Regions from separate parts of the Shewanella frigidimarina NCIMB 400 genome, predicted to be linked through region 1. Evidence: predicted binding sites of a transcription regulator. Region 1 holds the regulator's gene; each other region holds the start of a gene.

Region 1 (10,793 bases):
CGAAAACTAAAACCTGGTTAGAAGGGGTAAAAGCCAATCTAGCCCGTAAGCCTCAAGGTAATGATCGTGATCAAGTGTTAGCAGTTAAAGAGGGCATGTGTGACATTGCTATCGGTAACAGCTACTACTATGGCAACATGCTGATGGATAAAAATCAGAAAAGCTGGGCAGAAGCGGTTGAAATTAACTTCCCTAATCAACATAACCGTGGTGCTCATGTAAACGTATCAGGTATGGCATTAGCCAAACATTCACCGCATAAAGATAACGCGATTAAGCTCATGGAATTTCTTACTTCAAACGTTGCGCAGAAAATGTATGCTGAAGTTAATATGGAATATCCGGTAAAAGCTGATGTAGCACCGTCTGAATTAGTGGCGTCATGGGGTGATTTTAAAGCCGATAGTTTGCCTATCTATAAGTTGGCTGAACACCATCAAGCTGCTGTAAAATTGCTTGATGAAGTGAAATTTGATCTTTAACTGAAGCTCGTTTAAATATTATCAGCGCATTATCGATATGATTTACAGATTTATCGATAGTGCGTTGAGTTAACTCGGTATTATTTATGATTTTAGGTTTAACCAGAAGCTGGTCGCTTGCTGGTTATATTATTACGGCAATATTAATCTTGCCACTGATTGCCTTAATTGTGCAGTCCACTCTTCCTGATCAAGCTGTATTTAGCCATTTATTCAATACAGTATTACCGACATACATCGCCAATAGTTTATTGCTCATGTTGTTGGTTGGACTTGGAACACTGGTTTTAGCGATTCCAGCTGCTTGGTTAATTGCCCGTTGTGATTTTCCCTTTCGCCGTTATTTTCAATGGTTACTCCTTCTTCCATTAGCGATGCCAGCCTACATTGTGGCGTATGTTTATACCGATATGCTTGATTATGCAGGTCCAGTGCAACGTGTATTAAGGGCTTGGTTTGGCTGGCAATCTCCCCACGATTATTATTTCCCCGCGATACGTAGTCTTGGCGGGGCAGCGATAATATTGTCGTTAGTATTATTTCCTTATATTTATTTATTAGCGCGTACTGCGTTTATGGAACAGTCTTCCAGTTTATTATACGCATCGCGTGTAATGGGATGCAGTCCGTGGCGCAGTTTTTGGCGTCTTGCACTGCCAATGGCAAGACCTGCTTTGGCTGTCGGCGTGGCACTTGTTGCAATGGAAACCGCAGCAGACTTTGCCACCGTGAGTTATTTTGCCGTACCAACATTAACGACAGCAGTTTACGACACGTGGCTTGGCTATGGCAGTTTAACGGCGGCAGCAAAGCTGTCAGCCATTATGCTGTTGGTGGTATTTTCTATGATTGGCGTTGAGCGGTTTGCTCGTCGTAAACAGCAATTATTTCAAAAACAATCCTCCCTCAACGAAGCTGACAGATATGTGTTGTCATCGAAAATGGCTTGGGTCGCACTAGGATATTGCGCATTATTGTTGTTTATTGCCTTTTTGCTGCCCTTTATGGTGTTGTGTGCCTATGCTATTGATTATTTCAATGAGAGTTGGGATGTTCGTTTTTGGCAATACAGTCTAAACAGTTTATATATTGCCGCTATTGTTAGTGGTGTGTGCGTGGTTTTATCATTGATACTGATGTTTGTGCGCCGTGTGAGTCCGCGAAAAAGTGATCAGATTCCCGCAAGATTGAGCAGCACTGGTTATGCTTTACCGGGTACAGTATTGGCGATTGGTGTTTTGGTACCGCTGACGTTTATCGACTTTGCAATTAACGATATTTACGATTGGTTTGGCGCCCGAGGCCCAGGTTTATTACTGACTGGCAGTGTTTTCGCATTGATTTTTGCTTTTTGTGTTCGTTTTATTGCAATATCCATCGGCAGTTTAGAAAACAGTTATAAGCGTATTTCCCCTTCTTTAGACATGGCTTGCATTACCCTCGGGCGAACGCCTACTCAGTTACTATGGCGAGTACATTTACCTTTATTGCGCAAAGGGATATTTGCTGGTGCTTTGTTAGTGTTTATTGAAAGTATGAAAGAATTACCCGCAGCGTTATTATTGCGTCCTATAGGATTTGAAAACTTAGCGACTTATGTTTTCCAATTTGTGTCAGATGAAAAACTAGAACATGGCGCATTGGCTGCTATTGTTATTGTGTTAGTTGGGCTTGTTCCCTTGATTTATCTTAATCGCTCATTGGAGCAACAAGGCTAATTATGTCAACCTTAACCATTGAAAATGTGTGTAGTGATTATGACGGTCAAGTGGTGTTGCGCCATTTAGATCTTACCCTGGCGCAAGGTGAAATTGTCGCATTATTAGGCCCCAGCGGTTGCGGCAAGACCACACTACTGCGTGCGATTGCGGGTTTACAAGCCATTAGCCAAGGTAGCATCAGCATCAATGGGCAAACGTTGAGTGGTGATGGTGTGTTTGTTGCGAGTGAGCAGCGTGGTGTTGGAATGATATTTCAAGATTATGCCTTATTTCCGCACTTAACCGTGGCAGACAATATCTTATTTGGGGTTAATGAAATCAATCGTACTGTGCGGTTAGCTCGATTAGAAGAAATGCTCGAGCTGGTTAAATTAACCGGGTTGGCGTCTCGTTACCCACATGAATTATCTGGTGGTCAACAGCAACGAGTGTCGATTGCGCGTGCATTGGCATATCAGCCAGAATTATTATTGTTAGACGAACCGTTTTCTAATATCGATGCGCAAGTCCGTAACGATATGATGTTAGAAATTCGCGCCATATTAAAACAACGTAATGTTAGTGCCGTGTTTGTGACTCACAGTAAAGATGAAGCATTTGTGTTTGCAGATAAACTGGCTTTATTTAAAGATGGCGCCATTATTCAACATGGTAAAGCCGAAACCTTATACAGTGAACCAACTGATCGCTACGTTGCCGATTTTTTAGGGGCGGGTAATTACTTACCTGTTACGGTTACCTCCAGCCATCAAGTGCACTATTCCTTGGGCGATCTTAGCAGCACAGAAGCATTGTCTTTGCCTATTGGCAGCCAAGGGCAATTATTATTGAGACCACAGCAAATTGAATTACATCCTAGCATCAATGGCCGAGGGTGCATTGTAGAAAGGCATTTTCTTGGTACGGTATGCCATTATCAAGTCCAAATTGGCGCTGATATTTTGAATGTTAGTAGTCAATTAACAACATTAATGGCAGGTCAACGAGTGGATATAAATATTACAGCGCATCCACTGGTGATTTTTAATTAACTATCAATGCTGTAATCTTAATCGTTCTGCTTATTCTTATTCTTATTCTTAATCTTAGTTCGGGGCAAAGTGGTGGTAAAATAAGCTAAATAGCTGGTTAGGTTTTATTTTTTGATCTCTAACTCTAGTGAGCTAGTCAATAATTGCAATGAATGATCAAGCTGTTATCTGCACGAATATGAGTACAATAGATATTACAAGCTGGCTAAATGTGAGTACACTTCAAGTAATTTACATTTGATTAAGTTAAGCTAATGATCAGCTTAACTGATGAGAGATGTTAATCGTTCTCTAGTCGTATCAAAGCGTTAAATTATCACCGTTTAGGCCGAAATATAGTATTAAGGTGGATGAAGTTAATATGGGTAACCAAGTTATGCCTCGTGAACAGTTAGGGATTTGCGCAGAAGGGAATTTACACAGTGTGTACTTGATGTTTAATGCCAACGACGGTGTTGAAGATCAGTTACGCCCATCTATTGCTAATGTAGCCCAATATATTTATGAACTCACGGATCAATATGCCGACAGTGCTTTTAATGGCTTTGTGGGGATTGGGGCTAATTTTTGGGATACCTTTTATCCAGAAGCTCGCCCAGCATTATTAAAACCTTTTCCTGCCATGAGTGAAGGTAACCGTGATGCACCAGCAATGGAATATGATTTGTTTATTCATATCCGTTGTGATCGCTATGATATTTTGCACCTCGTCGCCAATGAAATTAACCAAATGTTTGAAGATTTGGTCGAGTTAGTCGATGAAGAACGCGGCTTTCGCTTTATGGACAGCCGTGACTTAACTGGTTTTGTTGATGGTACAGAAAACCCTAAAGGACGTCATCGTCAACAAGTTGCGCTTGTCGGTGATGAAGATGAAGAATTTGTCTCAGGTAGTTATGTTCATGTTCAAAAATACATGCATAACTTAAGTAAGTGGCATCGTTTACCGCTTAAAAAACAAGAAGATATTTTTGGTCGTACCAAAGTTGATGATATTGAGTATGAATCAGAAGATAAACCATTAACCAGCCACACAAAACGAGTTAACTTAAAAGATCCACACGGTAACTCATTAGAAATTTTACGTCAAAGCATGCCATATGGTTCGATTAGAGAACAAGGTTTGATGTTTATTTCAGTATGCCGTACACCTGATCACTTCGAACAAATGCTGCGCAGTATGGTGCACGGTGATGGTCATGGGAATCATGATCATTTGATGTTGTTTACTAAAGCGCTGACAGGGTCGTCTTTCTTTGTGCCATCATTGGATTTTTTAACTCAATTTGACGATGCGTAAAAGCCCGTTTTAGGCAATAAAAAAGCAATGCCATGGCATTGCTTTTTTATTTTAATGAGTTTTTATTCACTATAGTTGAATAAAGATCTAACTGTTTCTAATGTCTCATCAATCGTTTTAATACTTGCTGGACAGATGAAAATTGTGTCATCACCAGCAATAGTACCTAATATCCCTTCTGGTTTGCCTATTGAATCGAGCAAACGGGCGATTAATTGCGCTGCACCTGGGCTAGTTCTGACCACGATCATGGCTTGGTTATGATCAACATCCAGTACTAAATTTTTAACTGGGCTACCCGCAGTAGGTACACCTAGCTCGGCAGGGAGGCAATACACCATCTCTTGCTTAGCATTGCGAGTGCGAACAGCACCAAATTTGCTGAGCATGCGTGATACTTTAGATTGATTAATATTACCGAATCCTTCGGCTTGAAGCGCATTAACAATCTCGCTTTGGCTTCCAAAACGTTCTTCTTTGAGAATCGCTTTAAAAGTTCGTACGAGCTCATCCTGATTTCTTGTCGCTGGCATAGTGATAATTCATCTTATAGTTGTTATTCAAAAATCTAGCACATTTTGAATAGATTGACTTATTAAGTCAAGAAAGAATCAGATTTATTGAATAAAAATTCATTTTGTAGTGGAACTTTAAACTGACACTAATAACTCATCCGGCGACTCATCTGAACCATAAGCTTTAGGATACGGGTAACGATTGTTTTGTCAGCACTAATAGCGTATCACCATTTAAAGACAATAGATTGAGTTTTCCTTTAGAGAAATCAACTTGTTGTACCAATGAAATCGCTTGCATCAGTTCGGCTTCTTGGGTGATTAAGCTATCAATGCAGGCTTTCATGGTTGAACCTGATGGCGCAAGTTGAAGCAGATGACCTTGTTGGGTGTAACGACCAAAAAATTGATTACAACTATTATTACCTGTTAATTCACCGTTTGGAGCAAACACTAAAGTTGCTGGGCTATTATTAATGGTAGGAGTGTCGAGGACGACTTCTACATGCCAAGTACCAATTAATTGTTCATTTGAGACAATTTGAGTATGGCTTTGACAAGCACTAAGGCCTAAAAATATAACAGTGGCGCCGAGAATATGCTTTATCATGTTGAGAGAGTTCCATATACGAAAAAATTGCCACTATTCTACTACTTGAGTGTGAATAAGAGCGTAAATAATTGTAATGTTTTGGATTAATGAACATTATTTAACGTATCAAAGAGTCGCAAATGATCAAATTAGTTAAAGTGTTGCATTTCGTCGGTTTAATTATGTTGCTGGTGGGCATCGGCTTATATTGGCAAAGTGATATAGGTCAACAAGTCAGTGGAATGTTGGTCATTGCGTTACTCATTGGCGTGGGAACATTAATTATGTCTCCGCTGCCTGTTGCGCTAGTGATAGAATGGGCTAAGAAACAATCTCCCAATTCAGGGTCAAAGGAATAATCATTGTCATTTATTATCCGTAAGGCGTTATTAACCGATGTTGCTGCTATTGTGCAGCTAGAGCGTGCTCATGTTGATGATGAGTTGTTAGGTTCAAACAGCCAACTTCATGCTCATTCATTTACCAAATCAGAGGTGAGCCAGTTGATAAATCAACATTGGTTTATCGTAGCTGAAGAGCAAGGGGTGATCATTGGGTATGTGATGGCAGCGAAATGGTCATTTTTTTCCGCGCAACCATTGTACCGACATATTATTCAAAAACTTAAGTTTGCCGATTTACAAGGGCAAGCTTTATCGACGACTAACACTTGTCAATATGGACCCGTTTGGATACAAGAATCAAAACGTGGCCAGGGAGTGTTTTCTGCATTGGTTACAGAATTAAAGAAACAAGTAGCGGATACCTTTCCATTTATGGTGACGTATGTTGCCGCTGATAATGCGCGTTCGTTGGCAGCCCATCAACAAAAAGCCGCAATGACAGAGATTGATCAATTCAGTTTCGAGCAACGTGATTATTGTTTGTTGGCTACGACTAATATTACGTAAGTGCCATTTATGGGAGTTGTTAAAGTGATTATTTATGAGGAACGTGATGAGTACTAACTTTGACACACTCTTTTCGCCTTACTTGGATTTAAGGCTGTCTGCATTTGACAATCTGAAGCTGATAGCCGCGGTGTTGGCAGACGCAACAGAGTTGTATGAGTGTGTTGAAGCGGATGTACAAAATCCAGATAATCCGCAATTGCAGCAATCGGGGTATTTTGTCCGCTGGCAAGACATGTGGCTATTTTGTGGCGTAACCAATAATTATCAAGCAGGGATTACACTATTTACCGATGTCGAGCGGATTAACTTAGCGACTATCAGTGTCAAAGTAGTGCCAGTAATGACAATGCAACAAGTGTCGTTTATGTGTATAGAAAGTTCGCATTTCGATCATTGTTAACGGGTTAAATAACCTCGTACTCAACACTACCAGTGCTGCGTTTCTTGCTGCTTAATAGACTTTAAGTGTCTCCAAAATCATTTGATTTTGTCTGAACTTTGCTTATATATTTCATTGGATTAGGCTATTGAACTGGATTATTGAGCTAGATTATTTATCGGGTTCATTAAGCTGCATCAACACGAGTGGCCGTTGTTCGCTGTGATAGCGGCGATACAACTGAATGATGTCTGCTGGTATTGCTGATAAATCATGTTGATCTATAACGATAAAGTGCAGCTGTTGATATAAGTCGATTAACCACGGATGAGCAAACAAGAAGCAATTTTTAGTGATTAATTGAGGCGCTATAAATTTCAATAACTGAGTTGAAAGCTGTTGTCCACGGTAGTCAGGATGAACCAACAATCCATTGATTAATTGATATTGGCCAATAGGTTTAACTCTTATCGCCGCGATTATTTTTTGCTGACTTATATCAACTTCATCAGTTCCATCAATAGTGGATGAGCTAAGATGATGAATAACAGCCACAGACTCTTTCTGAGCTAACCGAGCATAAGGCATATGCTGACGATAGAATAACTTGATTGCAGACCACTGTTTAATGGCTGGCAAGTTAATGGCTGGAATGTTAGTCACAGGGCTGTTTATCGCACTGGCGTTAGTTGCCGGTGACGGCTGGTGGTTTGCTGTTATCTTTGTGTTTAGCCAAGTGGGTTGATACATAATCTGAGCCATTCTTGATATAAAATGTTGAGATCAAATATTGAGATTGAATTATTGTGTCGCCAATTAGATAAAATAAAACCGCCAGTTGGCGGTTTTATTTTTTATCGTTTTAGCTTAATACAGATACTCGCTTAAGACGATAATTATGCTAGCTGATTATAAACCTGCATCCGCACGAAGTGCTTCAGCTTTATCAGTCGCTTCCCAAGGGAAGATATCACGGCCAAAGTGACCATAAGCAGCAGTTTGCTGATAGATTGGACGCGCCAAATCTAACATTGCCGTTAAGCCGTATGGACGTAATTCGAAGTGTTGACGTACTAATTTAATCAATACTTCTTCCGATACTTTACCGGTACCGAATGTTTCAATACTAATAGACGTTGGCTCTGCAACACCAATAGCATAAGACACTTGTAGTTCACAACGGTCAGCAAGACCAGCTGCAACAATATTCTTAGCGACATAACGTGCAGCATAAGCCGCGCTACGGTCTACTTTAGATGGGTCTTTACCAGAGAAAGCACCACCACCGTGACGAGCCATACCGCCGTAAGTATCTACAATAATCTTACGACCTGTTAAACCACAGTCACCAACTGGGCCACCAATCACAAAGCGACCAGTAGGGTTGATAAAGTATTTAGTGTCTTTGTTTAACCATTGTGCTGGTAATACCGGCTTGATGATGGTTTCCATTACCGCTTCAATCAGATCAGCTTGTGTCACATCTTCACGATGTTGAGTTGATAATACAATCGCATCGATACCGATGATTTTGCCATCATCATAAGCAAACGTGACCTGGCTTTTAGCATCTGGGCGTAACCAAGGTAGTGTGCCGTCTTTACGGACTTCAGACTGACGCTTAACTAATTTGTGGGCGTAAGTAATCGGTGCAGGCATTAATACGTCGGTTTCATTGCTGGCATAACCAAACATTAGCCCTTGATCACCAGCACCTTGCTCTGCAGGATCTGAACGATCAACACCTTGATTGATGTCTGGTGACTGTTTGCCTATGGCATTAAGTACCGCACATGAATCAGCATCAAAACCCATATCTGAATTGGTATAACCGATTTCGCGTACCGTTTTACGGGTAATTTCTTCTATGTCGACCCAAGCAGAAGTGGTGACTTCACCGCCCACTAATACCATACCGGTTTTGACATACGTTTCGCACGCAACACGAGCTTTTGGATCTTGCTCAAGTATTGCGTCTAATACCGCATCAGAAATCTGATCGGCGATTTTATCTGGATGACCTTCTGAGACAGACTCAGAGGTAAACAAGTGCTTTGCCATAATAGGAAAATCTCGTTGGTTGCATTTGAATATACGTCTAGACGTCTATTTTAGTCGAAATCTAATCTGATAACACCCCTTTATACGAATTTAACTGGAGAATTGTGCAGTGGTGCATGAATATTTTTTATTCACAAGGAGTGTGTTTAGCGGTGAGGCTAATTAACATTCTGATTAAAATCGGTTTTTATAGTTTTTACTGATCGAATTTAACTACTTTAGTACTATTAATTGAACAATGTTAGCCATGGTTAGGAAGCTTTATGTGACCTTAAAACCTTTGTTTTAATGATGTTAAGCTAGTTTCGTGCTCGACTGTCAATTAATAATTACTCACAGCATCAATGCACTTTTTGGTGATGTGATCATCTTATATGGTGAATAAATGTAGCGGTGTTGATGCCTTATATAAGCAAAATGGCGTTTATTACAGACATAAAATGTAATGAGAGAAATTTTAATTTGCGTCACATCGCCTTGTAGGGGAAAATATGGCTTCACAATTGCCCGTTAGACCTTACAAACAAGCAGGAGAGAGCATGTCATCTCGTAAAGTACTCGCTAACGCTATTCGCGCCCTAAGTATGGATGCGGTTCAAAAAGCCAATTCTGGTCATCCAGGTGCCCCAATGGGGATGGCTGATATCGCCGAAGTGCTATGGAATGATTTTCTAAAGCACAATCCAACTAATCCTAACTGGGTCGATCGCGATCGTTTTGTTCTGTCAAACGGTCATGGCTCTATGCTTATCTACTCTTTACTGCATTTATCTGGTTATGAATTGCCTATCGAAGAGCTAAAGCAATTCCGTCAGTTGCATTCTAAAACACCTGGTCATCCTGAATATGGTTATACCCCTGGTGTTGAAACCACAACGGGTCCTTTAGGTGCTGGTATCAGTAACGCAGTTGGTATGGCGATTGCTGAAAAAACCTTAGCGGCTCAGTTTAACCGTCCTGGACACGACATTGTGGATCACTTCACATACTGTTTCTTAGGCGATGGTTGTTTAATGGAAGGGATTTCTCACGAAGTCAGTTCATTAGCTGGAACATTAGGCCTTGGTAAGTTAGTGGCATTTTGGGATGACAACGGTATTTCTATCGATGGTCATGTTGAAGGTTGGTTCACTGACGATACTCCTAAGCGTTTTGAAGCCTATGGCTGGCATGTTGTTGCTGATGTAGATGGTCATAATCCAGATGCTATCCGTGCAGCAATTGAAGAAGCTAAATCTGTAACAGATAAGCCATCAATGATTTGCTGTAAAACCATTATTGGTTTTGGTTCGCCTAACAAATCGGGTAGCCATGATTGTCATGGTGCACCATTAGGTGATGCTGAAATTGCAGCAGCTCGTGAGTTCTTAAACTGGCCACACGCTCCTTTTGAAATCCCATCTGATGTGTATGCTGGTTGGGATGCAAAACATAAAGGTGTTGCTAACGAGTCATTATGGAATGACAAGTTTTCGGCTTACCAAGCAGCGTTCCCAGAACTTGCTGCAGAATATGAACGTCGCGTATTAAAAGGTGATTTACCAGCTGATTTTGAAGCTAAAGCACAAACCTTTATTCAAGAAAGCCAAGATAAAGCCGAAGGTATTGCGAGCCGTAAAGCGTCTCAAAATGCCATTGGTTTCTTTGGTGCTATGTTGCCTGAATTACTTGGTGGTAGCGCAGACTTAGCCGGCTCTAACTTAACGCTTTGGTCTGGTTCAAAAGGTATTCAAGACGATCCTGCCGGTAACTACATCTATTACGGTGTTCGTGAATTCGGTATGAGCGGTATTATGAA
Region 2 (10,793 bases), 510 kb from region 1:
CATCTTTTGGGTATCTTTGACATACTGCATTAAACAACCTGCAGCTTGTAACGCTAATCGTGCATCAGTAATTCCAAAACCGTGTAAATCTTTGGTGCCAAATTGATTGAGCAGTAAATTAATACAGGTGTCGTAGTCAAACTCCCACTCAGGGCGACGACGGATGCCTTTCATATTATTGATCAATAACATGTCAGTAAAATCTTCACTGTACAGTAGCTCAGCTGGATTAGTGCGTTGTAATTCGGCTTCTAAAGCTTCACGAGTGGGTAATTCAGCAACCACAAAACGACCTGATGAAATATCCAACGTCGCGTAACCAAAACCCGTTTTACCCTGATACAGTGCCGCCAGTAAATTGTCTTGTTTTTCTTGCAGTAAAGCTTCGTCGGTTAAGGTGCCAGGGGTCACAATACGCACCACTTGGCGTTCAACGGGCCCTTTCGATGTCGCTGGATCACCAATTTGCTCACAAATAGCCACAGACTGACCAATGTTAACTAATTTTGCTAAATAGCCTTCGACGGCGTGATATGGAATGCCTGCCATGGGAATCGGGTCTCCGCCGCTTTTTCCACGAGCCGTCAGTGAAATACCTAGCATTTCAGAAGCGCGTTTAGCGTCATCGTAAAACAGCTCATAAAAATCACCCATTCGATAAAACAATAACATATCAGGATGGGCCGCTTTTAAGCCCAAATACTGGCGCATCATCGGGGTGTGTTTTTCTAAATCGCTGGTATCAATCACTGTCATTATGAACACTTCACTATTAATCAATCGTAGGACGTAAATCTTATGGGGCTAATCTTAACAATATTTGTCCCCAGCGTATAAATAGATTCAAACAAAAAATTTTATGGGGATAAAATATTGATGTAAATAGGCAATTCTCAAAGGTTAAAAAAAAAATCAGCTCAGCACTTGATACTGTATGACTATACAGTATACTGATGAACATATTGAAATGATTCACATCACTTCACCTAAGTCGAAATAGCATTTTACTAAACGTATTGAATGCCTTAAGAGGGTTTTATAATGAAGGTTGATCCAAATAAAGAGAAAGCACTAGCCGCCGTTTTAAGCCAAATTGAAAAGCAATTTGGTAAAGGCTCAATTATGAAGTTGGGCGAAGATCGCACAATGGATGTTGAAACTATCTCTACCGGTTCGCTTTCATTGGATATCGCACTCGGTGCGGGCGGTTTGCCAATGGGACGTATCGTTGAAATTTACGGTCCAGAATCATCAGGTAAAACGACGTTAACTCTTGAAGTGATCGCCGCAGCGCAACGCGAAGGTAAAACCTGTGCGTTTATTGATGCAGAGCATGCTCTGGACCCTATTTATGCCAAAAAGCTAGGCGTAGATATTGATAACCTACTTTGTTCACAACCAGACACTGGTGAGCAAGCATTAGAAATTTGTGATGCGTTAACTCGTTCTGGTGCTGTAGACGTTATTGTGGTCGATTCTGTTGCGGCATTAACGCCAAAAGCTGAAATTGAAGGTGAAATTGGTGATTCACATATGGGCCTCGCCGCTCGTATGATGAGCCAAGCTATGCGTAAGCTGGCTGGTAATCTTAAGCAATCAAATACTTTGCTTATTTTTATTAACCAAATTCGCATGAAAATTGGTGTGATGTTTGGTAGTCCAGAAACTACCACCGGTGGTAATGCACTAAAGTTCTACGCTTCAGTACGTTTAGATATTCGTCGTACCGGTGCCATTAAAGACGGTGACGAAGTTGTCGGTAATGAAACTCGCGTCAAAGTGGTTAAAAACAAAATTGCGGCTCCGTTTAAGCAAGCGGAATTCCAAATCCTTTATGGACAAGGTATTAACCGTACCGGTGAGTTAGTCGATTTAGGCGTTGCTCATAAATTAGTTGATAAAGCGGGCGCTTGGTATAGCTACAAAGGCGAAAAAATTGGTCAAGGCCGTGCTAACGCAGGTAAGTTCTTGACTGAGAATCCAGTCATTGCTAGCGAAATTAATACCACTTTACGTGCTATGTTATTGAATGGTGGTGCTAATTCATCAGATTCAAAAACAGAAAGTGATGAGAATATTGACCTTGAAACTGGCGAAGTGTTTTAAACTAGCCAGTCAGTTACCTCTATCGCGGTAGCGCATGTTGCGCGCCGCGAATATTCCCCTAAAATCTTCAGACATTTATACCGCGAATAACTTCACAGCTAAAAACTACACCGCTTAATCATTGATATACTCAAAAATTCATGTACTCGTTATTGTGAGTTTCAGCCGTTGTTATGACATCGTTGTTACTCTACATTACTTTTAGTAAGCTTAAGCTACCTTAATGTAAAACGTATTAACTTGTTTATATTCAATATCTAAGCGCTTGGTATTTAGTATTTAGCGTGTGAAATCAAATCCTGCAATAAACTACCTGCTAGATCTGCTGTTATCTCATATATTTTTAAAGCTAGTTTATTCCTATCCAAGACTGTTGTTTTATCGTAATAGTTAATAGCGGCTAATTATTCGAATCAATTAAACTGAATTTAGATCATTTTATATTTGAAGAGTAATCCGGCACTCGATAAAAACCATTATTGCTAACCAGCCTGTCCACCTCAATATTTGTTTTGCTAAATTAAGCAAATTGACAGGCAATAAATAGCCTATTGTCAGTTAACCCAATGCGGTTAGTAGGGCAGGAGGTTGTTTGAGAAGCGTTTATTACCCAGACTTATGCTACTTAAGCTTAGTCAATGAGACAGCTTATTAATAACTATTATTATCGGTTTCTGCGAAGAGGATAATCGAGTCACTCATCTCGCACATTGACGTAAATTCAGTATATAATGCTTACATTTACAGGCTTGCATGCCAAGCTCGTTACTTTCGTATTTTCTATATTCAGGGCCATTTCATGTTTCAGACTACAGCAGAGTTAAGAAGCGCTTTTTTAAAGTACTTTGAAGATAACGGACATCAGGTTGTTGATAGCAGCTCGCTTGTTCCCACAAATGACCCAACACTGTTATTCACCAATGCGGGTATGAACCAGTTTAAAGATGTGTTCCTCGGCATGGATAAACGCAATTACACTCGAGCGACAACATCTCAACGTTGTGTGCGCGCGGGTGGCAAACATAACGATTTAGATAACGTGGGTTATACCGCTCGTCACCATACTTTCTTTGAAATGTTAGGTAACTTTAGTTTCGGTGATTATTTCAAAGAAGATGCAATTCGTTTTGCATGGACCTTTTTAACTGAAACGCTCAAGCTGCCAAAAGAACGCCTCTGCGTGACTATTTATGAAACCGATGATGAAGCATATGATCTTTGGACTCAAAAAATAGGTGTGCCAGCAGAAAACATGATCCGCATTGGTGATAATAAAGGCGGAGCTTTTGCGTCAGATAACTTCTGGCAGATGGGTGATACCGGTCCTTGTGGTCCTTGTAGTGAGATTTTCTACGACCATGGCGATCATATATGGGGTGGCCGCCCAGGTACGCCTGAAGAAGACGGTGATCGCTTTATTGAAATTTGGAACATTGTCTTTATGCAGTACAACCGTCAAGCCGACGGTGAAATGTTGCCATTGCCAAAACCTTCTGTTGATACAGGTATGGGTATTGAGCGAATTGCTGCGATTATGCAAGGCGTGCATTCAAACTACGAAATCGATATTTTTAAACAACTTATTGCCAAAACTGCTGAAATTATCGGTGTAACTGATTTAGAAAATAAATCTCTGCGTGTTATTGCTGACCACATTCGTTCATGTGCATTTTTAATTGCTGATGGTGTAATGCCATCAAATGAAGGTCGTGGTTATGTGTTGCGTCGTATTATTCGTCGCGCAGTTCGCCATGGTAACAAGCTTGGCGCTAATGACGCATTTTTCTACAAACTTGTGCCAACACTTATTAGCGTAATGGGCGATGCCGCCATTGGCTTAAAACAAACTCAAGCTATTGTTGAAAAAGCCTTAAAAGCGGAAGAGGAGCAGTTTGCTCGCACTCTTGAGCGCGGTTTAGTTATTTTAGATGGCGCATTGAATAGCTTGCAAGGTGATACTTTAGACGGCGACACCTTATTTAAACTTTATGACACCTATGGCTTCCCTGTTGATTTAACTGCAGATGTTTGTCGTGAACGTGATATTAACGTTGATGAAGCTGGCTTTGAGTCTGCAATGGCTGAACAAAGAAGCCGTGCACAAGCTGCAGGTAACTTTGGTGCTGATTATAATAGCCAATTAATTATCGACGCAGAAACCGCATTCAGTGGTTATACAGAGTTAACTGGTCAGCCTAATGTGATTGCTTTATATGTTGACGGTAAAGCGGTTGATACCGTGAAAGCGGGTCAGGATGCCGTAGTAGTATTAGACAATACTCCATTTTATGCAGAATCTGGTGGGCAGGTTGGTGATAAAGGCCTGCTGACAGCAGATGGTGTAGTATTTACCGTTGCAGACACTCAAAAATTTGGTCCAGCTACAGGTCACCAAGGTCAACTAGCTCAAGGTCAGTTAGTGATCGGGCAACAGTTAACCGCGCAGGTGGATAAAAAGTTACGCCATCGTACGCAATTGAATCATTCTGTTACTCACTTATTGCATGCTGCATTACGTCAAGTGTTAGGCTCACATGTGTCTCAAAAGGGTTCACTTGTTAATCCTGAACGCTTACGCTTTGACTTTGCTCATTTTGAAGCGGTTAAGCCATCAGAATTGAAAGCTGTTGAAGACTTGGTTAACACCCAAATTCGTCGCAACCATGAACTTTGTACCGCCGAAATGGCCATTGATGAAGCCAAAGAAAAAGGTGCAATGGCATTATTTGGTGAGAAATACGATGACCAAGTACGTGTTGTCACTATGGGGGATTTCTCTATCGAACTGTGTGGTGGTACTCACGTTGGCCGCACTGGTGATATTGGTTTATTTAAAATTACTTCTGAGAATGGCATTGCCGCAGGAGTACGTCGTATTGAAGCTGTTACGGGGATTGCTGCAATGGCTTATATTGCCGAGCAGCAAGCCATGTTAGATGAAGCTGCACAACTACTGAAGTCCGATAGTGCTTCAGTTGTGGTCAAGTTAAAAGCTCAGCTAGATAAAGTGAAGCAATTAGAAAAAGATTTATCCCAATTAAAAGATAAGTTAGCTGCTGCGGCCAGTGCCGATATGGCAGGTGATGCGGTAGAAATTAATGGTGTTAAACTTTTAGTTAAACAGCTTGATGGTATTGATCCTGGTTCACTTCGTGGATTACAAGATGAGCTGAAGCAAAAGTTAAAATCTGCGATTATTGTGCTAGGTACTGCTAAAGACGGTAAAGTTAATTTAATTGCTGGTGTCAGCAACGATTTAACCAAAAAGGTCAAAGCGGGTGAGTTAGTTGCAATGGTTGCACAACATGTTGGCGGTAAGGGCGGTGGACGTCCTGATATGGCACAAGCTGGTGGAACTCAGCCTGAGAATTTAGCCGCAGCATTAGCCCTTGTAGAGCCCTGGGTAAACGAACGTTTAAGTTAATGAAATCTGTAGATTAGCGTTTTTTTTGGCAATTGAGTCATAAAGTCTAAGATATGCGACTTTATGACTTGAGTGCTATGAGTAGATTTGGCATAGTGAACTAACTTGCTAACAGTAAAAGCGTTTAAAGGGTTGCAAGCGTTGGGCAATGCTTACTATTGTACTTGTGTAGTACTTTAATATTGTATTGGTTTTCAATTCCTGTCGTTTTTGTTATTGGTTTGCCGTATTGGATTGTTTAGCTACTGAATCTTATATCGTGAATGTGATTAATTTACGGTTATTCTCGTTTTAAAAGACGACTAATCGTCAAGTTTTATGATTTCCTAAGAGAATTTGCTTTATAAACTGATGTATTCAGAAATTGATACTATGATTTTATGTAAAGCAGACCTTATAATGAGCGCATATTACGGATAAAGCGTGTTATGCAGATTGAACTTAAAGGAGCAATCGAATGCTAATTTTGACTCGTCGAGTAGGCGAAACATTAATGATCGGTGATGAAGTCACCGTTACTGTGCTAGGTGTTAAAGGTAATCAGGTACGTATTGGTGTAAATGCACCTAAAGAAGTATCTGTTCACCGTGAAGAGATCTACCAACGTATTCAATCTGAGAAGTCAGGAACCCCTTCTGAAGGTGGTAATTACTAATTTCGGCAGATTATGTCGATATCATTAAGCCAGCATTTGCTGGCTTTTTTGTTTTTTACATTACGGTATATTACCGTAATGCTTAATCAGTCCTTATTCGTTAAATTCTATTCGGCATTTTTACTGTCATCAAAAAGCTATTTGTGCGGTGAATTCAATCGAAAGACCAGCTAGTTAAGTGTGATTTCACGGGGTAGCCTCAAATTTAGACCCAAATTCAAATAATAACGGGTCAATTTGAATATGAGTGACCCGTTATTATTCTAACGTTTATCGCTTGACCCATCTGTTATTCTGCGTTGAGGTTACATTAGTTGTAGCTTAGAGCACCTCACCGCTTCAATTTAAGCTTGTTAGAGTAAGTAGGACTATTTCCCTTTAAGTTGATGCAAGGTTGAAGTGAAATGAATGAGGCTCTCACAAGACGATTTCAGCACACTTATTAAGTTTGTTGAATGCATCTATAAGGGATTTGTCATTATATTTGTTATCCGTCTGATGCATTTAGTTAAGTTAGTGTTGAATGATCACAGGATGCTATTTGTAGTTAACAATCAGTACTAAGCCATTTTCTTTAAACGTATATTCATTTAAGTTTGGATCATTCAGTCTGATTCTAGCGTTGTAATTGTTGAACACTACAAATTCATCGTAAGCTCATGCAAGTCAAAGCAGATAAACATCTTCAAAATGGCTTTATGTTGCCATTTTCTATTACTTAATATGATGTGGAATTGTCATTGGGAGTATAAATTGTCCAATTGAGGAGGTTAAGTTGTTTAAATCAACGATGCCTTTAAAGATCTCTTTGGAGAAAAACCTTAAAACGCTTGTCGGATGAACCGAGGTTTAATGAGATTATGTCTGTAAATTAAAAAGAATATTCATCAAAAAACGACTGTTTTCATCAAGATTTGAGTCTATTATCTCCAATGTGCTTAAAAACACTCCAAATGAAGTTAGGTTTCCTAAAAAGGGTTTGACTTATTTTCATCAAACAGTAATATGTGCGCCAAGAAACGGAGAGGTGGCCGAGTGGCCGAAGGCGCTCCCCTGCTAAGGGAGTATGGGCTTTAAATCCCATCGAGGGTTCGAATCCCTCCTTCTCCGCCATTTCTTACAATAGATATACGATGCGGATGTAGCTCAGCTGGATAGAGTACCTGGCTACGAACCAGGCGGTCGGAGGTTCGACTCCTCCCATCCGCACCATTATCTATTAAAGTGTTAAACATGAATGCGCGTGTAGCTCAGCTGGATAGAGTACCTGGCTACGAACCAGGCGGTCGGAGGTTCGACTCCTCCCACGCGCACCATTTCATGTTTCACTAAAACCCAATTTATGCGCGTGTAGCTCAGCTGGATAGAGTACCTGGCTACGAACCAGGCGGTCGGAGGTTCGACTCCTCCCACGCGCACCATATATTGCGGAGAGGTGGCCGAGTGGCCGAAGGCGCTCCCCTGCTAAGGGAGTATGGGCTTTAAATCCCATCGAGGGTTCGAATCCCTCCTTCTCCGCCATTCATTAAGTAACGTCGCGCACTTAACATGCAGACGATAGCAATATTTATGAATGGCTTGTTTTACCGATTTTGCGCGTGTAGCTCAGCTGGATAGAGTACCTGGCTACGAACCAGGCGGTCGGAGGTTCGACTCCTCCCACGCGCACCATAATACAAAAGCCCTGCATCAATGCAGGGCTTTTTTTTTGCTTAATTTTCATTGTCTTTCTCATCTTACTGCAACCGCTTTATCTCATAAAAGTTGATTTTCACATCTTTATTCACTTATTACTCATGTCATGTTTAATCATCTATTTCATCAATTTGTTAAACTAATAGAGTGTGAGTAATTTTTATCATTGAATTATTAATTTGTTATTTTAAAAGTGAATATAGTGATTTTATTGATGATTCATCAGATTATTGCCATTTTTTTTGTGTTTTATTGATTTTTCATAATTAGATTTCTTTATTTTGGTAAGACCAATTTACAAAAAGATAGCATTGTTGTTGTAAATTGTTTATATTTTGTGACAGGATTTTAGGTTTACAGCCTCTTTTTGTTGTTTTTACAATGAAATAAAACTTCGTTGAATAATCGTTGAGTTTGAATATTTATGCTTTTTGAATAGCTCGAATTATTTATGTGGTCGTTAACAATATTGTTATCTTGGTGCACGTTATGTGACATCGCACCATGATCGCACATTGAGAGACGGTACATAATAGTCAACGCATTGGTTTGATGTTTAACAGATAAAGTGAGGACACATGACATCGATATCTGAGCAGTTATCCGATGCGCTAGGCATCATGGTAATGGGCATGGGCTTAGTATTTATTTTTTTGAGTATCTTAATCATCGGCATTGGCATTGTTGCCAAGCTTTTTCCGCCCCCTGTAGAGGTTCCTACGCTAGCGACAGTAAGTTCTAATGCAACTGAACCTACTGTTTTAGACCCTAAGTTGGTTGCCGCTATTACCTCTGCGATACATCAATACCGCGCGAAATAAATTTGGAGTCATTATGAGCAAGCCGTTAGCATTAACCGATGTCGTCCTGCGTGACGCACACCAATCATTATTGGCAACACGTTTACGTATTGACGATATGTTACCCATCGCACCGTTATTAGACAAAGTCGGATTCTGGTCACTCGAGTCTTGGGGGGGCGCTACTTTTGATTCATGCATTCGATATTTAGGCGAAGATCCATGGGATCGTATTCGCGAATTGAAAAAAGCCATGCCTAATACTCCGCAACAAATGTTGCTTCGAGGTCAGAATTTATTGGGTTATAGACATTATGCCGATGATGTCGTTACGCGTTTTGTTGAACGAGCTCATACCAATGGCGTTGATGTATTTCGTATCTTCGATGCAATGAACGATGTACGTAACCTTGAAACAGCGGTTAAAGCGGTTAAAAACGTGGGCGGCCACGCCCAAGGTACCATTTCATTTACCACTAGCCCTGTTCACAACGTTGATACTTGGGTTGATATGGCTAAACGCCTAGAAGACATGGGCGCAGACTCTTTATGTATTAAAGATATGGCGGGTTTACTTAAGCCAATGCAAGCTTACGACCTTATTAGTCGATTAAAATCACAAACGGATTTAATGGTGTCAATGCATTGTCATGCCACAACGGGCCTAAGCAACGCTACATATCAAAAAGCGATTGAAGCGGGTGTTGATGTGCTTGATACCGCAATATCCTCAATGAGCCAAACCTACGGCCACAGCGCTACCGAAACGTTAGTCGCAATGGTTGAAGATACCGACAGAGCAACAGGTTACGATATGGTGTTGCTAGAAGAAATAGCAGCCTATTTTCGTGAAGTACGTAAAAAATACGTCCGTTTTGAAGGTGCATTGAAGGGCATTGATTCACGTATTTTACGTGCTCAAGTACCTGGTGGCATGCTAACCAATATGGAAAATCAATTAAAAGAGCAGGGCGCAGCAGACAAAATGGATGCCGTGCTTGAAGAGATCCCACGGGTACGCGCAGATCTTGGCTTCTTACCTTTAGTTACGCCTACCTCGCAAATTGTAGGTTCACAGTCAGTGATCAACGTGCTGATGGGTGAGCGTTACAAGTCGATGACCAAAGAGACCGAAGGCGTACTAAAAGGCGAATATGGTGCGACGCCAGCACCTGTTAATGCCGAACTACAAGCCCGAGTGTTAAAAGGCGAGCAGCCTATTACGTGTCGTCCAGCCGATTTAATTGCACCAGAACTTGATAAATTACGTGTAGAGCTTGCAGAAGCAGCCAAAGAGCAGGGCTTTAGCTTAGCTGCAGAACAAGATGACGATGTAATGACTTACGCGTTATTCAATCAAATTGGTCTTAAGTTTCTTAAAAATCGCGGTAATCCGGATGCGTTTGAACCTGTCCCAAGTGCAGATGATTTACAAGTGAAAGTCGATAAAGGCCCACAAACCTATACCGTCGATGTCGATGGTCAACATTTTGTGGTCGAAGTGAGTGAAGGTGGTGAGATCGGCCATATCGCGCCAGCATCAGCAGCACCTATTGTGGCAGCGTCTGCAACGGTCGCCTCAGCGCCAACGGGTGAGATTAAATGCACCATGGCCGCGCCGTTATCGGGCAATATTTTCAAAGTATTAGTCAATAATGGTCAAGCGGTTAAAACAGGTGAAGTGATCATCATCCTCGAAGCCATGAAAATGGAAACCGAAATTCGTGCTCAACAAGATGGTGTTGTAACTCAGTTAGCGGTTAAGCAGGGTGACAGTGTAACTGTAGGTTCAACATTGTTATCACTAGCATAAGAGGTCGAAATGGAAGGATTATTGGCTTTTTGGGCTGAAACGGGTGTCGCTAACTTTACTGGTGGCCAACTGTTAATGATGGCTGTGGGTTGTTTATTGTTATTTCTAGCGATAATTAAAGGATTTGAGCCGTTATTGTTATTACCTATTGGATTTGGTGCCATATTAGCCAACATTCCTAATGCAGGTTTTACCGACGAAGGTGGCTTACTGTATTACGCTTATCATGTCGGGATTGAGACTGGGGTGTTCCCATTGCTTATCTTCATGGGTGTTGGTGCATTAACTGATTTTGGGGCA
Region 3 (10,793 bases), 440 kb from region 1:
GCTCCAGGTTCGTTGAAGTTAGCCGATTTCTCTAACGTCAGTTGTAAACCTCGACTCGAAATATCATGGGTAATACCAGTGGCCTGTTTGTCACCTTGTTGAATTGTGATTAAGGTTTTAAAAATGAATCGAGCCTCATGGCGCCGCTCACTAAATGGCATTGATACTTTTTTGATGCTGTGTTGTTTTATTTTTGCTTGGGAGAATATCTTTAAGCCATTCACATCAGATTGATCAAACCAGCATTGATAGTCTTTACGAGCTTCCTCGTTGGTTAAATCAATAAGTTGTAAAGTATGACTAAATTGAGCTAATTGTTGCTCAGTGAGGGCAGCATAACGTGCATCATCCCCCGGTAAAGTGGACGTTTTGTAGTTTTTGCTATGATCAATAGGTTGCATTACAATTTTAAATACGCGCCAACTTGTTTTGGTAGACGCAAAACCCAAAAAAAGATGAATATTTTTGGTCGCTTTTAGCTCCGCTAAAGTTGCAGAATAAAAATGTAATTTACCGTTAGAGTTATGAATAAAACTGAATAAATAACAATGCTCACTATTATCAATGTTTTTGAGCATTTGGGTTAAACGTCTGGTATTAATAAAACTCGGTAACTGACTAATTTCATTTTCATCTTGAAAATAATGTTGGATTGGTTTGTTACCTCTACCCAATAATTCGTAGTTTATGAGTGGTTTACCTTCAATGATGGAAACGAACAGAGGTAAATGTGTTAACAGAGGTAAGTAATGTCGCTCATAACCTAACCCGGTAGCGGTAACAATGACGTCGTTGACATCTACTTTATAACGAAACTTATAGCCGCGGATAAGCTGTGATAACAAGCTGTCTAATGCTTCTCCGCCACCCAGTCTTTTCAATCTAAAAACAGCACTATCATCTTTGTTTTGAATATCCACTATTTGATATTCAACACCATGTTTTAGATCATCGAGATAAAATTCATCACTGAGTTCGAGTAGTTTTACCAGTAAAGGTTTGTCTTGGTCTAAATGATGCTTTAACGGCAGCTTAATGCGAGCTCCGCCGACAGATAAATCTAGCGTTGCACCACTGACTTCGGTTATTCCTTGCTGAGAAACCATAATTCGAATGCTATAATTCATTCGTTCTTCACAGCGATTAAAATAACTGCCAAGCACAACACCAGGCACCAAAAAGGGATTTTCTTCGTCAATGACCTCAACTGAAACATTCTCTCTGAGTTTAAGACGTCGAAGTTTATGCGCTTTTATAACGTGCTCGTACACACCTAAGGTATATTTGTTACGGTATAATGGTAGCGCTTGTAGCAAGGCTTCTTTAGCGGGCTCGTCTAGGAAATATCTTTGATTGGCGACGACAACTTCTTCACATGGCAGTTCTGTTTTATCTCGTAAATCGATAATTCGCGTGCACAAAGATGAGATGCGATTTAGCTCCATTTTCAATAGAAAACGGGTTGAATTCGATTCATCAACTGTTAACTGTTCAAATACGTCCTGAAAATCAGGTTCCATGATCAACGGTTTCAGTTGTTCTATTAATGCCCTGTGGTTATCTAAACTCATTATTTTATCGTTTTAAATGCTTATTGTGAGTCTGGCTGATAATTTTATCGGCAAGAAAGCGCTGATCTTTATAGTAATATACATTTCAATGTTGTTCGATAGGAATGCACAAATGATATCGTTGTTAATACCCTCGAAACGAAGATTAACATAGCGTATTAATAGCAATACTGTATTGATGTAACGTTTGCTTATTACTTTTTTACAGTTTGTTTACATGAGTGTGGACAATATTTTAATCGTTGGCAAGACTCTGACTAAAGATCGTTGTTATTATTATACTTATGAGTTGCCTAAATCGTCATTTTTGATTCGACCGATGTTAGGTTTAGGTGATAAAGAAAATGTGTTAACAATGATGGTTTATTGATCCTTAAGCCGAATAACATCAAGCATTAAAGTACTAATTGATTTACAACATAGGAACTAACATGGCAAAAGCTCCAAAAATGGCATTTGTTTGTGACGATTGTGGCCTTGATTATCCGCGTTGGCAGGGACAGTGTCGTTGTGGTGCGTGGAATTCTTTGGTAGAAATGAAATTGTCAGCCTCAAAGAGTTCAACTTCACGATCATCTGTATTGGGATACGCTGGTGCAGTGGGTGGTGGCTCTAAAAAACTCAGTGAAGTTGAGTCAGAAGATGCCGAGAAAAGGCTCACTGAAATTGGTGAGTTAGATAGGGTACTAAGTGGCGGTTTGACGACAGGATCGGTGAATATTATTTCTGGCGACCCAGGTGCTGGTAAAACAACATTACTATCCGATTTGGTCGCTCGGATGTCACAATCTATGGCTTCACTGTACTGTACTGCCGAAGAGTCATTATCTCAGTTCAAAAACCGTGTTAATCGTTTAAAGCTTAATTACAACGAAGATAACTTATTTTTGCTGTCTGAAACCAGTGTAGAAGCCATTATTGAAGAATTAGAAGCCAAGCAAATCAAGTTTGCTGTCATCGACTCTATTCAAGCGGTTGTCACCGATGCAGCCAATGGCAGTCCGGGGTCGCCTTCACAAGTTAAAACAGCGGCTCAAGCGTTTACTCAATATTGTAAGAAAAATAATGTCACCATGTTCATTATTGCTCATGTGAATAAAAACAATGAAATAGCAGGCCCGCAAACCTTGGTTCATATCGTAGATTCATTGCTGCATATCGACACCAACGATGGACAGATTCGTACCTTACGCGCTAATAAAAACCGTTTTGGTGATGTTGATACCGTGGGGATATTCCGCATGAGTGAACGCGGTATGATCAGTGTTGATAACCCTAGTGAAATATTTTTGTCGGGCTCAACCACTGAATCGCCAGGCTCAACCATCACTTGTATTCGTAAAGGTAACCGTAATTTACTGTTGGAAATACAATGTTTAACCACCGAGACTGAATCTGAGTTTCCACAACGTGTGTGTGTGGGATTAAACATGAATCGGATTAAAATGCTAACCGGTATTTTACGTAAACATACTAAAACCAAAATTTTTCATGATACGTTTTTTAATATAGTGGGTGGTTTAAAAATTGATGAGTCGGAAACCTGCATCGATCTAGCGCTAGTTACGGCATTACTGAGCAGTTTAAATGACTTTGTCGTGCCTAGAACCACTTGTATTATGGGGGAGTTGAGTTTGAATGGCGATGTGCGCCCAATTGATAGTGGTGTGCCGAGAGTCAAAGAAGCTGCGCAGCATGGTTTTACAGAGATTTTTATCCCATTCCGTAATTATCACAAAACCATGGAAGGGCTAGGGGCAAAAATTATCCCAGTGAAAACTATCCATGAGCTGCTTGAACTAATTAATTAAACCTCGGGTGATAAAAAGCAAAATTTGAACATAAAAAAGGTAAGTCATTGACTTACCTTTTTTGCATCTTAACTTGTTAGGTCGGCTGTTTAAGGCGCTGAAGTGATTAAAGAGGTCAACTCACGATTTAATAGCTCTGGATCACCCATATTCAATTCAATAATTCGGCGAAGATGGGTAATGCTGTCAACATCAATGTGAGTACACTTTAAGCCAAGGTGTTCTGGGGTTTTATGGACAATTGCCGCTTCCATTTTCAGCTCAACGTCAGAGTCGGGTAACACAAACTCTAAGGTTAAAATGCTATTGAGCTGACCTGTATACCCAGATGGCAATTCTACTAGTGCACCATTAAGACTTAAATCTAAAATTTTAGTGCGCCAAGTTTGTTCTGTTTGCGCAAGATGAGCACTGGCTGCAAAAAAAATACGAGAAAACTTACGTCTGTCATCCATGGTTTGCCCTTAGTAATCAATATCGCAATGACACAAAGTCAGTGTTTATTGTTTAAGCATACTCGATTTATCTCGATTACGCTGAGAATATTTAGTCTAAAAAAAGGAGCGCATTGCGCTCCTTAGTGATATTGAGTTGTTTATCTTCTGACTTCAACTAAATGAGTAAATGACCCATTAATGCAATTATAGGCAGTGTCACTAAGGTTCGTAGAATGAAGATAACGAATAGCTCAAAAAAGTTAACCGGGATTTTACTACCAATTAAAAGAGCACCTACTTCACTCATATAAATAAGCTGAGTAACTGATAATGCCGCAATAACAAAGCGGGTCAAATCAGATTCTATAGAGCTGGCCAAAATCGATGGAATAAACATATCGGCAAATCCCACCACAATCGTTTTCGAGGCTTCGGTAGCTTCTGGAATATGCAGCAGTTCTAATAGCGGAATAAATGGCATACCTAAGTAATTAAAAATAGGCGTATGTTCAGCCAACACTAATGCGACGGTACCAATAGCCATAACAACAGGGATCACCCCGAATATCATATCGACAACGTTTTTAATTCCTTCAGTTAGCACATGCTTAATGCCACCAGCAGAAGATGCCCGTTGCATTGCTTGTTCAAATCCCCACGAAAATACGCCATGACTGGCTGGGATTGTTTCGTCATCTTCATGGCGAGGAGTATCATCGATATACAGATCTTTCTTCCATGATAATGGCGGTAGTTTAGGTACTATGATTGCGGCAATAAACCCTGCTAAACACACAGTCAGATAAAATGGCACAAATAAGTGCTCAAGTTTGACTTGTGATATCACCACTAAGCTAAAGGTTATTGACACGGCAGAAAAGGTTGTGCCAATAACAGCAGCTTCACGTGCAGTATAGAAACGAGTTTCGTATTGTTTGGTGGTCATTAAAATGCCCACACTACCATCACCTAACCAAGATGCCATACAGTCAATAGCACTGCGACCAGGTAAATTGAATATTGGACGCATAACTTTGGTTAATAACGTGCCAAAAAATTCTAATAAACCAAAATTGAGCAATAACGGTAATAACATGCCAGCAAAAATAAATACTGAAAATAGTACTGGTACTAAATCATTCAGAACCAAGCCACCGGTTGCAGATGAAATAATCGCTTCGGGTCCCACTTGCCAATAAACCATGACGATAAAGATTGCGCCTAGAATTCGCACCGCTAACCAAAATAAATTTACTTTCAGCAGTGTGCGTAAAAAAATACTTTTACGAACGAATTTAGGATTAATGAGTTGAGTGAGTAATGAGGCCAATGCCATTAGTACCACTATGCAGGTCATAATAAGCTGAATCGAACTGCCCATTTGGCTTTGCAATGCTTTTGAGATGATTGCAATCGGAATGGTAATCGAACCTTCGACATTGATAGGCGTCATAAACAGTAGCAAGCCAATCAGTGACGGAATAATAAAGGTGAGAATTGTTTTAATGCTATGTTTTTTATGTGTCACGTTAAATACACCTTACTTATGTGTTCTAAGTTGGCCAGCTGTGCTACCCAACTGTTTATTATGGACCGAAATTGAATGTCCATTCAGTTGTTATTTTTGGGTAGGCAAGGTTACCCCCTTATTTGCAGTATGTAAAATGATAACTTAACCGAATAGATATTAGTTAAATGTGAGTAGATATTTACTTTAAGAAAGTGTCGGAGTATATCGTTAAAATCTAATTTAATCAGTTGGTTAATATTTTGTTGCGGAAGTGTGCTCTCTTTGGCTTTGGCACTTTTTTATGGTTTGTATGCCATTAATAAACATGGATATGATTACGGTTCATGACCAATTTTATTAATGGCTATCAAATAGCGTTTGTAACGTTATCCCGCTGGAGTATTTGGCTCAAGGGAATAGTCCATGCCCGGTAACCCTAACCAATAGCCATTGCAATGATGATTGATAATCGATGCCTGTTTATTGTCGTTAAACTGTTTTGTGATTAGCGCCTTACTATTAAATGGATCCTCTGTTATTTGCGCTAATACATGAGCAAGTTCTGAACCCATGGCTACATCGGTTAATTTATTGGGTGATATACGCCAATAATCAATTCCCATGTCTATCATTTGTGGAATTTGGTTAATCAGGTTTACCTGCGCCGCAGATTGAGTTTGAATGCCATTTAAGCGGAGTAAGGGTTGTGACTCTTGAGTTTGAGCCAGTAAGCCTTTGCTATGGCGTTGGCAAATAGTTTGACACTTATCTTTTGGCAATTGGTAATGTTTTGCGGTAAAACAGCGTGCAGAATGTGCTAAAGGCAAATAGCCGTGACCGAGCACCTCTATTTCAAAAGCGGGTTTATCACCCTGGTTGATGACGGTGTTTAACCACTGCTGTGATAATTCACAAGGCATGACAAAACGATACATCCCTTTTTGGTGCAATAAATTAAGGCTGGTCCGATTATAATTATTGATTGTTGGCCCACACACAAAGGGGACTTTCGCTTGGTGCGCATAATGTACCGCAGCCATGTCATTAGCTTCAATACTGAAATCACCATTATCAATAGCTCGTTTCAGTTCATTAAGTTCAGATTGCGCCTCTATCAAAGCCATGGTTGATAACACCACGTGTTTGCCATGAGACTTAAGCATATTGGCGAGATCTAGATAGTTGTTAAACTTCAGTTCGCGGCGGCGGCTGCATACGGTTTCACCTAAATAAACGGTATCGATGTTACTCAATGCTACTTGCTGATAAAAGTGTTCAACGTCAGATTTTGACCAGCAGTAACTAATTGGAGCGAGAGATATTTTCATTGTAAAACCTTATTGCCATTGACGCTCATAAGCGCCCAATGTAGTTATTTGTCCTTCGGATACTTTTGCTAACGCTTGCGACCATTGCGGTTGCTCGCAAAAAGACTCGGGGCTGGCTAAATAAGTGTCGATAGCGCTACGCCAAACGTGGGTGACTTGGCTGACGTAAGCAGGGCTTCGCTGACGTCCTTCTATTTTAAGTGATTTAATTCCCGCTTGGGCGAGCTCGGGTAACAAGCTTAAGGTGTTTAAACTGGTAGGTGACTCCAATAAATACTTTGCATCATGATCGTATTCGGCAACATAACGGCCTTTACAGACCACCGGATAACCCAGTTGTTGGTTAGCTTCAGCTTTATCAATTAATACATTATTGAGTCGGGTCAATTTATCGCTGCCAGAATCTTGCCAACGCACATGGTTAGCCGGTGAGCACGAACCGCCTGTATTAGGGGATTGTCCTGTTACATATGATGATAAATGGCAACGTCCTTCAGCCATGATACATAAACTACCAAAAGCAAATACTTCAAGCTCAACAGGGCTCACTTTAGCTAAGTCTCGAACCTGTTTAATGGACAATACTCGTGGCAATACTGCTCGTTCGATATTAAAAGCTTGTTGATAAAATGATAGAGCCCCTAAGTTTGTGGCGCTGGCTTGTACTGATAAATGCAACGGAAGGTGCGGATAATGCTGGTGGGCATAATCGAGTAATGATAAATCAGCTACGATGAGGGCATCCATTTCTAATTGTGCGGCTAAATCAACGGCCTGATACCAGCGGTGTTCTTCACCGGGTTTGGGAAAAGTGTTTAAGGTTAAAAATACCTTTCGCCCTTGGCTTTGGGCCAGTTTTGTCGCTTGTGCTAGTTGTACTGCAGAAAAGTTTAGTCCTGCAAACGAGCGCGCATTAGTGTCATCTTTTAGTCCGAGGTAAACCGCATCAGCGCCAGCGTTAAGAGCGGCTTTGAGTGACGCTAAGTTACCTGCAGGGCATAAGAGTTCCATGTTGGTGTTCTCATTTTTTTCAAAGAACAGGAGTGTAAATGTGATTGAGTTAACATGATTTGATTTAAAACAGGTTTCGTTAGATAAATTGCCAGTAAACTCACTTGATTATTGGTTCTATTTGCAAGTAGGTACTCTCGATGGCACAAGCATTTACACAACAATTATCGGCGCACTTGTTACATTTTGCGCCTCAAGTAAGCCGTCGCTCGCTAAACTTGATGCCGGAAGCGTTAAAAATAATCGTCATCAATAAACTGCTTAATTTAGTGTTAGCGGAACAATTGAAGGCAGATGAACTCCATTTTCTCAAACAAAAGTGGGTAGGCATTTGTGTTGATGATATTGGTTTGCGTTTTGAGGTGGGTGTCGAACAACAACTACGAGTGCGTGCTTTTACTCAGCCTGATGTGACATTAAGTGCCAATGTGCCTGAGCTAATTTTGGTTGCAGCAGGTAAAGAAGATCCCGACACGCTGTTTTTTCAGCGTAAATTACGTATAGAAGGGGATACAGAGTTGGGGTTAGAGGTTAAAAATTTATTGTTGTCTATAGAGTTAGATAGCTTACCCAAACCCGCTCGGATCGGCATTGAGCAACTGGCAAAAGTATTACAAACATTAACAGCCAGTGAATAATTATGGTGTTATTTGACTCTAAAAATCGGCGCATTAAGCGCCGTTTTTGCAGATGCTAGATGTTAGGTACTAAATATAAGCTCTTAGTTGCTCAATCCTGAGGTTACACATTGCCAGTGAGTGCAGAGTATTTTAGTAATAGCGCATCATGTGACTCGACATGTTTAGGGTCGGGGTCGATACAATCGATAGGGCAAACAGACGCGCAAGTCGGCTTGTCGTAATGACCAACACATTCGGTGCACAATGCAGGCTCGACTTTATATACCACTTAATCCATGGCGTTAGGGTTGAAAATATCACAATCAATTGCGATATAGCTAATGATCCATGACATAAAAACATCCGCCAAACAGGGTTTAGTGGATGTTGATTTTCTGATGAGTAGCATCAAGGATTGCGAGCATTAGACGATTGCTAATGCTCGGCTATTATCAGAACTGCTCTGTAGGCTGAGTTACTATATTGTGATCTAATGTGACAGCGGTTTGTGACATTAATCTGCCGTTAACCGTCGCATCTGTGTTTATGCTTATGCCTTTTTCAGCTAAGATCACACCTTCAAAATGCGCTGTGGTATCAAGTGCTACTCCCGCACTTCCGCCAACCTGCCAGAAGATATTTTTTGCCTGAGCGCCGCTTTGTAAATTAATACGACTGGCAGCTGCTTGAGTAAGGTCACCGGCTATCTGGAAAATCCACACGTCGTTGGCACTGCCTGAAAGAGTTACGTCAGTAGAGATCAACACACCTGAGCTCCACTTATATAAACCTGGCTCCAGTGTCATGCCACTGATATCACCAGCGCCTAGCTCGGTATAGTCAGGTAAGGTTCTGCCTGCTGCATCGTTATAGGCAGTGCCCATATCAAGTACCGCGTTGGCGACGAGGGTGTTATCTTCTGCGGCGCCTGCAAAACAAGTAATCGCACCGCTGCCTGTATAAGCCGCATCAGCACCATAAATAGTTCCGCTGATTTCATTACAAAACACGTTATCCATCGCTGCGGCCGTAATAGGACTTGAACCTATATTACCTGTTATAGCAGAAGCAGGGATATTGGTAATACCGGTCTTAGTTAAAATAGCAAAATCACCCGAAGTTCTTAACTTCACAGGTTCAGGTCCAATAGCGGCAACATCACTGGTGGTAAAACTCCAGCTGAAACTCGCTGCTAATAGATTCGCTGGGATCGCTAAATCGCTGATAGCAGTTGTCAAGGTTGCGGTATAAAGCGTATTGGCTGCTAAATTATCGTCTGGATTAAAAGTTGCAACTGTTCCTTGAACACTAACCACACCAGTGACAAGATTTGTTCCATCACTTAGCGTAAAGCTAGAGCCGTTTACCGTATTAGGAGAAAGTGCTTCACTAAACTCAGCAGTCATATTTCTATTTAAGGCAAAATCCTGTGCGAGGTCTACGGGGTAATTTGATACTACCTGTGGGGCAATAACATCTGGTAATGCTGAGGTAGTAAATGACCAACTAAAACCACTAGCAAGCGCTATGCCTGCAGTATTCGTTACTTCAGTGGTGATTGATGCCTGGTATAGGGTGTTATGAGTAAAATCACTGCTTGGAGCAAATACGGCGGTATGACTTGTTTCATCATAAGAAACGGTGCCTAACACGGCTGTTTGGCTCGGAGCCGTTAAGGTAAAGCTGGCATCGTTAATCGTTTGCTCATTCATCGCGTCACTGAAGGTTGCAGTGATTTGTTGGTTTATCGCTACATCAATAGCAAGATTAATAGGGTTACTGGCGTTAATGACTGGCACAGTTGCCGCGTTATCGTTATCGTTATCGTCATTGTTACAACCTGAGATTAAGCTCGCCATCAATATCGAGCTAGCCAATATAGTTTGGTTATAATATTTATTTGTTGTGTGCATTATTTTTATCCTTTAAAAAATTAACATCGCAATTCAAAGAATGCTCACGCCCCCCATCAGAAATTAACCGATGAATAGATGTTTCTTTGCACTGTGGATAGTTTTTGATAGCTGAAGTCACGTATATAGACAAATGTTAGATTGATAACCTTGACCATAAACAGAACGGTTACTGCTTATATCAGCACCTAAATGGGCCTCATTGCACAGTAGTGGTTAATGAGGAGACAGACTATCTGTTCCCTCATTCTTTCTATCTATTTTTGTCAACTTGGGTAAGCCGAGCTTAAAACTAGTTAGCTTTGGTTACTGCGTTAGCATCCAGAGTGACCTGATCGGTAACGGCAAATAATCGGCCTGTGACGTTAGCACCAGTCCGCACATTCACTTCTGACCAAGCAAAAACATTGCCTGAGAAGTTTGTGTTCGTTCCGATAACTGTTTTTCCGGCTGTTCTCCAATAGATATTCTTTGCTTGTGCGCCATTAATGAGCACAATGTCGCCACCTGGAGCACCAGATGTCAGGTTTCCGCCTATGGTGAAAATAAACACCGAATCAGGATCTCCTTCGCCATCAAGGGTGAGAGTGCC

The links. Region 1 encodes ArgR, which controls arginine synthesis, uptake and breakdown. Its sites were predicted from a motif close to ANTGAATANNTATTCANT; they were not measured.
Region 2: SFRI_RS05505 (OadG family transporter subunit) is a predicted target of ArgR. The motif match lies at 8,294-8,311, and genes of this name have one in related genera.
Region 3: SFRI_RS05215 (YjiH family protein) is a predicted target of ArgR. The motif match lies at 5,516-5,533, and genes of this name have one in related genera.

Annotation. Positions count from the first base shown of each region.
Region 1 is NC_008345.1:740,479-751,271, forward strand. Features, by position in the region: gene SFRI_RS03255 (Fe(3+) ABC transporter substrate-binding protein) at 1-482, shown strand, start outside; gene SFRI_RS03260 (ABC transporter permease) at 569-2,200, shown strand; gene SFRI_RS03265 (ABC transporter ATP-binding protein) at 2,203-3,234, shown strand; gene SFRI_RS03270 (Dyp-type peroxidase) at 3,596-4,534, shown strand; gene argR (transcriptional regulator ArgR) at 4,597-5,067, opposite strand; gene SFRI_RS03280 (META domain-containing protein) at 5,234-5,659, opposite strand; gene SFRI_RS03285 (hypothetical protein) at 5,782-6,000, shown strand; gene SFRI_RS03290 (GNAT family N-acetyltransferase) at 6,004-6,552, shown strand; gene SFRI_RS03295 (hypothetical protein) at 6,599-6,955, shown strand; gene SFRI_RS03300 (GNAT family N-acetyltransferase) at 7,106-7,684, opposite strand; gene metK (methionine adenosyltransferase) at 7,844-8,995, opposite strand; gene tkt (transketolase) at 9,535-10,793, shown strand, end outside.
Region 2 is NC_008345.1:1,249,926-1,260,718, forward strand. Features, by position in the region: gene mutS (DNA mismatch repair protein MutS) at 1-756, opposite strand, end outside; gene recA (recombinase RecA) at 1,042-2,106, shown strand; gene alaS (alanine--tRNA ligase) at 2,906-5,530, shown strand; gene csrA (carbon storage regulator CsrA) at 5,988-6,185, shown strand; tRNA gene SFRI_RS05475 (tRNA-Ser) at 7,207-7,298, shown strand; tRNA gene SFRI_RS05480 (tRNA-Arg) at 7,321-7,397, shown strand; tRNA gene SFRI_RS05485 (tRNA-Arg) at 7,425-7,501, shown strand; tRNA gene SFRI_RS05490 (tRNA-Arg) at 7,530-7,606, shown strand; tRNA gene SFRI_RS05495 (tRNA-Ser) at 7,615-7,706, shown strand; tRNA gene SFRI_RS05500 (tRNA-Arg) at 7,780-7,856, shown strand; gene SFRI_RS05505 (OadG family transporter subunit) at 8,459-8,701, shown strand; gene oadA (sodium-extruding oxaloacetate decarboxylase subunit alpha) at 8,715-10,493, shown strand; gene SFRI_RS05515 (sodium ion-translocating decarboxylase subunit beta) at 10,503-10,793, shown strand, end outside.
Region 3 is NC_008345.1:1,180,993-1,191,785, forward strand. Features, by position in the region: gene SFRI_RS05195 (PilZ domain-containing protein) at 1-1,571, opposite strand, end outside; gene radA (DNA repair protein RadA) at 2,003-3,382, shown strand; gene SFRI_RS05210 (PilZ domain-containing protein) at 3,472-3,837, opposite strand; gene SFRI_RS05215 (YjiH family protein) at 3,995-5,272, opposite strand; gene SFRI_RS05220 (U32 family peptidase) at 5,716-6,657, opposite strand; gene ubiU (ubiquinone anaerobic biosynthesis protein UbiU) at 6,667-7,668, opposite strand; gene ubiT (ubiquinone anaerobic biosynthesis accessory factor UbiT) at 7,809-8,306, shown strand; partial or broken gene SFRI_RS21205 (4Fe-4S dicluster domain-containing protein) at 8,410-8,574, opposite strand; gene SFRI_RS05235 (ice-binding family protein) at 8,741-10,201, opposite strand; gene SFRI_RS05240 (Ig-like domain-containing protein) at 10,494-10,793, opposite strand, start outside.